Thalassospira sp. TSL5-1: one gene and its partner. The protein of the gene in region 1 interacts with the protein of each later gene in a pairwise test. Links are inferred from orthologs where the notes say so. Each region holds a gene or a part of one and is shown in the gene's direction. Other genes may lie near its edges. The genes, in order: LF95_RS17065 and cyoB.

Region 1 (3,225 bases):
CCGTTCGCCGGTACGGATACGGATCGCGTCCTCAAGCGAGGATACGAAAATTTTACCATCGCCGATCCGACCGGTATGGGCGGCCTGCTGGATCGCCTCGATTGCACGCTCGACCAGCGTGTCTTCGACAACAATCTCAAGCTTCACCTTCGGCAGGAAATCGACCACATATTCGGCGCCACGGTAAAGTTCCGTGTGGCCTTTTTGACGGCCAAAGCCCTTGGCTTCGGTAACGGTAATCCCTTTAAGGCCGATCTCCTGAAGGGCCTCCTTAACCTCGTCAAGCTTGAATGGCTTGATGATGGCTTCAATCTTTTTCATTAAGCGCCCTCTGCTTTTTGCGAGAGTTGCGATGAACTCGGTCAATATGGTTAGCACGGCGCGTGCCAGTTTTAAGCTCCCGCTGCCGAGTGGCGATATTCTAGGGAGTCTTATGAATAAAACCTAGTAAAACCCATCGGTTAACCGAGAATTTTTACGGCGACGTGGCTATATTTTGTGCAGGTTGCGTAAATAATATGCAATTTTATGATGTTGTGGCAGGCCGTCGCGAAATTTATAAAACCTGCACTCGCCGAATTGTCATTTTCGTGTGCAAATCACGTAAAGATGCGTCCGTATTTGTCAGGCCGATTCTATTTGTGCGGGTGTGCGATAAGGGCCTGGGGTGATTTATTGCCGGTGATGGCGCGCGGCGCTGGTCATTGGCGTGTCATCGTGGCAGAAACGTAAGAATAAACAGAGATATGCGTTTAAGCTGAACAGAAAGTCAGCCGGGGCGCATACAGACCAGAATCAGATAAAAAGGACGGTTCAAGATGTCGGATTTCATTGGCAATCCACTGTTTGCATCGGGCGGCATTACGATTTTTGAGGTCATGAGTGGCCTGGCGCGCAAACATAATGCCATCAATCTGGGGCAGGGCGCGCCCGATACCGACGGCCCGGCAGATATTCGCCAGGCAGCGGCCGATGCGACAATGAACATGTCCAACCAGTACCCGTCGATGATGGGCATTCCCGAACTGCGTGAAGCCGTAGCCCGCCATAATAAACGGTTTTATGATCTCGATATTGATGCTGATAGCGAAGTCATGGTGACGGCAGGCGCGACGGAGGCCCTGGCAAATGCCATTCTCGGGCTGGTCGCACCGGGGGACGAGGTTGTCCTGATCGAGCCGCTTTATGACAGTTACCTGCCGATTGTGAAGCTGGCGGGCGGTATTCCCAAGCTGGTGCGGGTTACTCCGCCCCATTGGGAATTGCCCCGTGAAGAACTGGCCGCAGCCTTTTCGGACAAAACCAAGCTGGTGTTGATCAATTCGCCGATGAATCCCTGCTCCAAGGTTTTTACAGATGATGAACTGGCGTTCCTGGCAGAGCTTGTGACCCGTCATGATGCCTATGCTCTGTGTGACGAGGTCTATGAACATCTGGTGTTTGACGGTCGCAAGCATCGTCCGCTGATGACCTTTCCCGGTATGCGGGATCGCTGTGTGCGTATTGGCTCGGCGGGAAAAACCTTTTCGCTGACCGGCTGGAAGGTGGGGTATATCACGGCCTGTGCAAAATTATTGGAGCCGATTTCCAAGGCGCATCAATATCTGGTTTTTACAACGGCACCGAACCTGCAATATGGCGTGGCTTATGGTCTTAATCAGGATGACAGCTATTTTAACGGTTTTACTGCCGTTATGGAAAACAAGCGCGATTACCTGATGAAGGGATTGCGCGAGGTGGGGTTTGATGTGCTCGATTCCCAGGGCACATACTTTATTACCTGCGATTTCCGCCCGCTGGGGTTTGAGGGCGACGACGAGGCCTTTTGCCAATATTTGATCGAAAAGGTCGGGGTTGTCGCGATTCCGGTGTCAGCTTTTTATCAGCAGGGTGACGTGCGCCACTTTGTTCGTTTTTGCTTCTGCAAGCGTGAAGCCATTATGGAAGAGGCGATTGAGCGGATGAAAAAGGTTTTTGCCGCCTGATCGTTCCGGTCTGCGCACGACAGGCAAAAGAAAAGGACATCGCGTGCTGGGCGATGTCCTTTTTTGTGTCCGTCTTTAAGGTCCGATCCCGTTCCGTCAAAGACGGCGGGTGGAGAGCCTTATTGGTGGTCAACCATTTCCCAGCTTCCGGTCCTGGCAGATCGGGCAATGCTGTCGAGGATTTTCATATTTTGGATGGCATCCTCAATCGGATAATCGGCTGTGATGCTGCCCTCGAAAATCGCCGTCGCGTTTTCACCTTGCAGGGTATAGTGGTTGCAAATCGGGAAGGAAATTTCGCGTGCTTCGTCAAAGCCGGGCTGTTTTTGGGTGCCAACACGAATGACGGCCGGGTTCTCCGGTACAGGGTTATAGGGCATGACAATTTCAATTCGGCCTTCTGTACCCAGGATATGCACACGCTGTACGGCGGCAGACTGGGTGCCGCAGACAAAGCTTGCCTGTACGCCGCTGCCAAAATCCAGCAAACCGGACACCAGGCGGTCGGTGCCAAATTTCGGGTCTTTGTCCATTAGCGAGACAACGCGCACCGGGTCGCGCCCGGTGATATAGCGCGGGCCGATAACGCAGTAACAGCCAATATCAAGCAATCCGCCGCCGCCAATGTCCTTTTTATTGCGCACATCGGCCGGATTGGTGTTGTGATAGGTGAAAATGCTTTGAATGGCGGTGAGTTCGCCAATTTGTCCGCTGCTGACCAGTTCCCGGGCGTGCTGCCATTGCGGGTGGTGGCGCACCATAAAGGCTTCCAGTACCTGTTTGCCGCTTTTCTCACGCGCTTCAATCAGACGTTCGGCATCTTCGGTGTTCAAGCCAATTGGTTTTTCACACAGAACATGTTTTCCGGCTTCCAGTGCCTTGATGGTCCATTCAACATGCAAATGGTTGGGCAGTGGATTGTAAACAGCTTCGATCGAGGGATCGGCCAGTAATTCTTCATAAGATCCATAGGCGCGTGGAATGCGCAAATTTTCGGCGACCTCGCGGGTTTTTTCAAGGTCGCGGCCAGCAATGGCCAGAATTTCCAGCTTGTCGCTTTGCTGCATTGCCGGAATGACTTTTGCCGTTCCAATATTGGCTGTGCTGATCACGCCCCACTTCATCGGATTCTCCGTTTTCTTCTTTCGGTCGGCATTTGATTGTGAAATCAGAATGTGCCGGATTCATGATATCGCGCTGATTTAATTGTTCCCATTTTGTCCTGACGCAAGAGAAATAT
Region 2 (3,302 bases), 300 kb from region 1 along the record:
CACTGGCAGGCCAGATTTATTCGATGGCCGGAATGGAAACCAAGCTTCATGCCGTGATCAACAAGGAAGGTGTCTATAAGGGCTTTTCCGCCAACTATAGTGGCGATGGCTTTTCGGACATGCACTTCAAGTTTCATGGTCTGAGCCAGGCTGATTTTGATCAGTGGGTTACCAAAGTGAAAGCGGATGGTGCTACCGGACTTGGTCGCAGCGAATATCTTGACCTGGTCAAGCCGAGCACGGCCGTCCCGGTTGAATATTATAACAGTGTTGATCCGGAACTTTATCACGCCATTTTGAACCGTTGTGTCGAAGCGGGCAAAATGTGCATGGATGAAATGATGATGATGGATCACATGCGCGACAAACAAGGCGGGAAGTCCCATGACGAACACGCCGAGCTGTTTCCTTCCCTGGAAGGGTCGGAAGTCGGCATTTGTTCGGTAGAGGGTTATTCTCCGGTATCGGCATCCGACAAGGAAACGCCGGCTGCGAAGCTCTGATTGAAACGCGATCCCGATTTTATCGGACCTTGGTGGCTGTGTCTGACACAGCCACACTGAAAAGAAGAGTAAACCGATGTCTTCAAACACGGATCTGTTAAAGTTGATCTTTGGTCGGCTTTCCCTTGATTCAATTCCGTATCACGAGCCCATCCTGATTGTGACCTTTATTGGTGTTGCATTCGGTGGTCTCGTCGTTTTGGGTGGTATCACCTATTTCGGTAAATGGGGTTATCTGTGGCGCGAATGGGTCACGTCTGTCGATCATAAAAAGATCGGTGTGATGTATATGATCCTTGGTGTTGTCATGCTGCTGCGCGGCTTTGCCGATGCGCTGATGATGCGTGCCCAGCAGGCCATGGCGTTTGGTGGAAACGAGGGTTTTCTGCCGCCGCACCACTATGACCAGATCTTTACCGCGCATGGCGTGATCATGATCTTCTTTGTTGCCATGCCGTTCGTCACTGGTCTGATGAACTTTGTGGTGCCGCTGCAGATTGGCGCGCGCGACGTTTCATTCCCGTTTCTGAACAATTTCAGCTTCTGGATGACAACGGCCGGTGCCGCTTTGATCATGCTGTCGCTCTTTATCGGTGAGTTTGCCCGTACCGGCTGGTTGGCTTATCCGCCGGTTTCCGACATTATTCACAGTCCCGGCGTCGGTGTTGACTATTATATCTGGGGTTTGCAGATCGCCGGTCTGGGAACATTGTTATCAGGGGTTAACCTGATTGCGACGATTGTGAAAATGCGCGCCCCGGGCATGTCGATGATGAAAATGCCGGTCTTTTCCTGGACCGCGCTTTGCACCAACGTCCTGATCGTTGCCTCGTTCCCGGTTTTGACTGCTGTTCTGGCTCTTCTGACACTTGACCGTTATGTCGGCACCCATTTCTTTACCAATGATATGGGCGGCAACGTGATGATGTATGTGAACCTGATCTGGATCTGGGGGCATCCCGAGGTTTACATTCTGATCCTGCCCTGCTTTGGCATTTTCTCGGAAATTGTGTCGACCTTCTGTCGCAAACGGCTGTTCGGTTACAGCTCGATGGTCTATGCAACGGTTGTGATCACCATCCTGTCCTATCTGGTCTGGCTGCATCACTTCTTTACGATGGGGTCGGGTGCCAGCGTCAATGCCTTCTTTGGTATCACCACCATGATCATTTCCATCCCGACGGGTGCGAAAATGTTCAACTGGCTGTTTACCATGTATAAGGGGCGTATTCGCTTTGAAGTGCCGATGCTCTGGACGATCGGCTTTATGCTGACCTTTGTTATCGGTGGTATGACCGGCGTTCTGCTTGCTGTTCCGCCCGCTGACTTTGTGCTGCATAACAGCCTGTTCCTGATCGCACACTTCCATAACGTGATCATCGGTGGCGTTGTGTTTGGTGTCTTTGCCGGGATCAATTTCTGGTTCCCCAAAGCGTTCGGCTTCAAGCTTGATCCGTTCTGGGGCAAGATGTCCTTCTGGTTCTGGTTTATCGGCTTCTATTTCGCCTTCATGCCGCTTTATGTGCTTGGCCTGATGGGCGTTACCCGCCGCCTGAACCATTTCGATGATCCTTCGCTTCATATCTGGTTCATCATTGCCGCCTTCGGTGCTGTTCTGATCGCTGTTGGTATCGGTTCCTTCCTGATGCAGCTTTTTGTCAGCATCAAGAACCGTGAAAAGCTGCGCGATGTAACGGGCGATCCGTGGGATGCACGCACGCTGGAATGGTCGACCTCGTCGCCGCCGCCGGAATATAACTTTGCGCGCACGCCAATTGTTTATGACCACGATGCGTGGTGGGACATGAAGCAGCGCGGGTTTGTCCGTCCGACCGAAGGGTTCAAGTCCATTCACATGCCCAAGAGCACAGGTATGGGGGCGATCCTTGCTGGACTGTCCGTTGTCTTTGGCTTTGCGATGATCTGGTATATCTGGTGGCTGGCCATTGTCGCTTTTGTTGCGATGGTTGCTGTCGCCATCGGGCATTCGTTCAACTATGACCGCGACTTCTATATTCCGGAAGAGCAGGTCGTGAAGACCGAAGACGCACGAACCCGGCTTCTGGCAAAAAAGGCGTGAGAACTCGATAATGGCTACGCAATCTGCCGTGAATAATACGGAGACCCCGGTCTTCCTGGTTAAGGAAGAGCCGCACGCGCCAAGCAGCACCATGCTTGGATTCTGGATCTATCTGATGAGCGACTGCCTCATCTTTGCGGTCCTGTTTGCAACACATGGTGTTCTTGGCCGCAATTATGCAGGTGGGCCTGGTCCGCAGGATCTGTTCGATCTGCCGCTGGTTGCGATCAACACCTCGATGTTGCTGTTCTCGTCGATCACCTATGGCTTTGCCATGCTGGCGATGGAAAAGAACAAGCTACAGGGAACGCTGGTCTGGCTGGCAATTACCGGTCTGTTCGGTATCGCGTTCGTGGGCCTTGAGCTTTACGAATTTGCGCATCTGATTGCCGAAGGTGCCGGTCCGCAGCGCAGTGCTTTCCTGACCTCGTTCTTTACGCTGGTTGGAACCCACGGTTTGCACGTCACCTGCGGTATCATCTGGCTGATCACCTTGATGGTCCAGGTTGGCAAATACGGCCTGGGTGAAGCCAACAAGCGCCGCCTGATGTGCCTCAGCCTGTTCTGGCACTTCCTGGACGTGATCTGGATTGGTGTGTTTTCCTTTGTTTATCTGATGGGAGTTCTGGGATGACCTCGCACGCGAATGACCATTCCCACGGGCATGATCATGACCACGGTCATGGTGATGGCGCCGCCCACGGTTCCTTCAAGGGATA

The links.
Region 2: the proteins of LF95_RS17065 (region 1) and cyoB interact in binary tests that used the Escherichia coli proteins (3 or more experiments, as listed by UniProt). The link is inferred for Thalassospira sp. TSL5-1 from one-to-one orthologs.

The regions. Positions count from the first base shown.
Region 1 is NZ_KV880639.1:33,569-36,793, reverse strand. Bases 1-2,901 are described here. They hold LF95_RS17065 (aminotransferase), read left to right. Parts: upstream 1-818; coding sequence 819-1,985; downstream 1,986-2,901. Other genes in these bases: LF95_RS17060 (Gfo/Idh/MocA family protein), read right to left, coding at 2,105-2,901; LF95_RS17070 (P-II family nitrogen regulator), read right to left, coding at 1-321. Outside these bases: more of LF95_RS17060, read right to left, coding at 2,902-3,109. UniProt on the Escherichia coli protein: Shows aminotransferase activity with methionine and histidine as substrates, and to a lesser extent also with phenylalanine.
Region 2 is NZ_KV880639.1:333,806-337,107, reverse strand. Bases 104-3,081 are described here. They hold cyoB (cytochrome o ubiquinol oxidase subunit I), read left to right. Parts: upstream 104-579; coding sequence 580-2,583; downstream 2,584-3,081. Other genes in these bases: cyoC (cytochrome o ubiquinol oxidase subunit III), read left to right, coding at 2,594-3,081; cyoA (ubiquinol oxidase subunit II), read left to right, coding at 104-503. Also shown: more of cyoA, read left to right, coding at 1-103; more of cyoC, read left to right, coding at 3,082-3,217; LF95_RS18400 (cytochrome o ubiquinol oxidase subunit IV), read left to right, coding at 3,214-3,302. UniProt on the Escherichia coli protein: Cytochrome bo(3) ubiquinol oxidase is the terminal enzyme in the aerobic respiratory chain of E.coli that predominates when cells are grown at high aeration.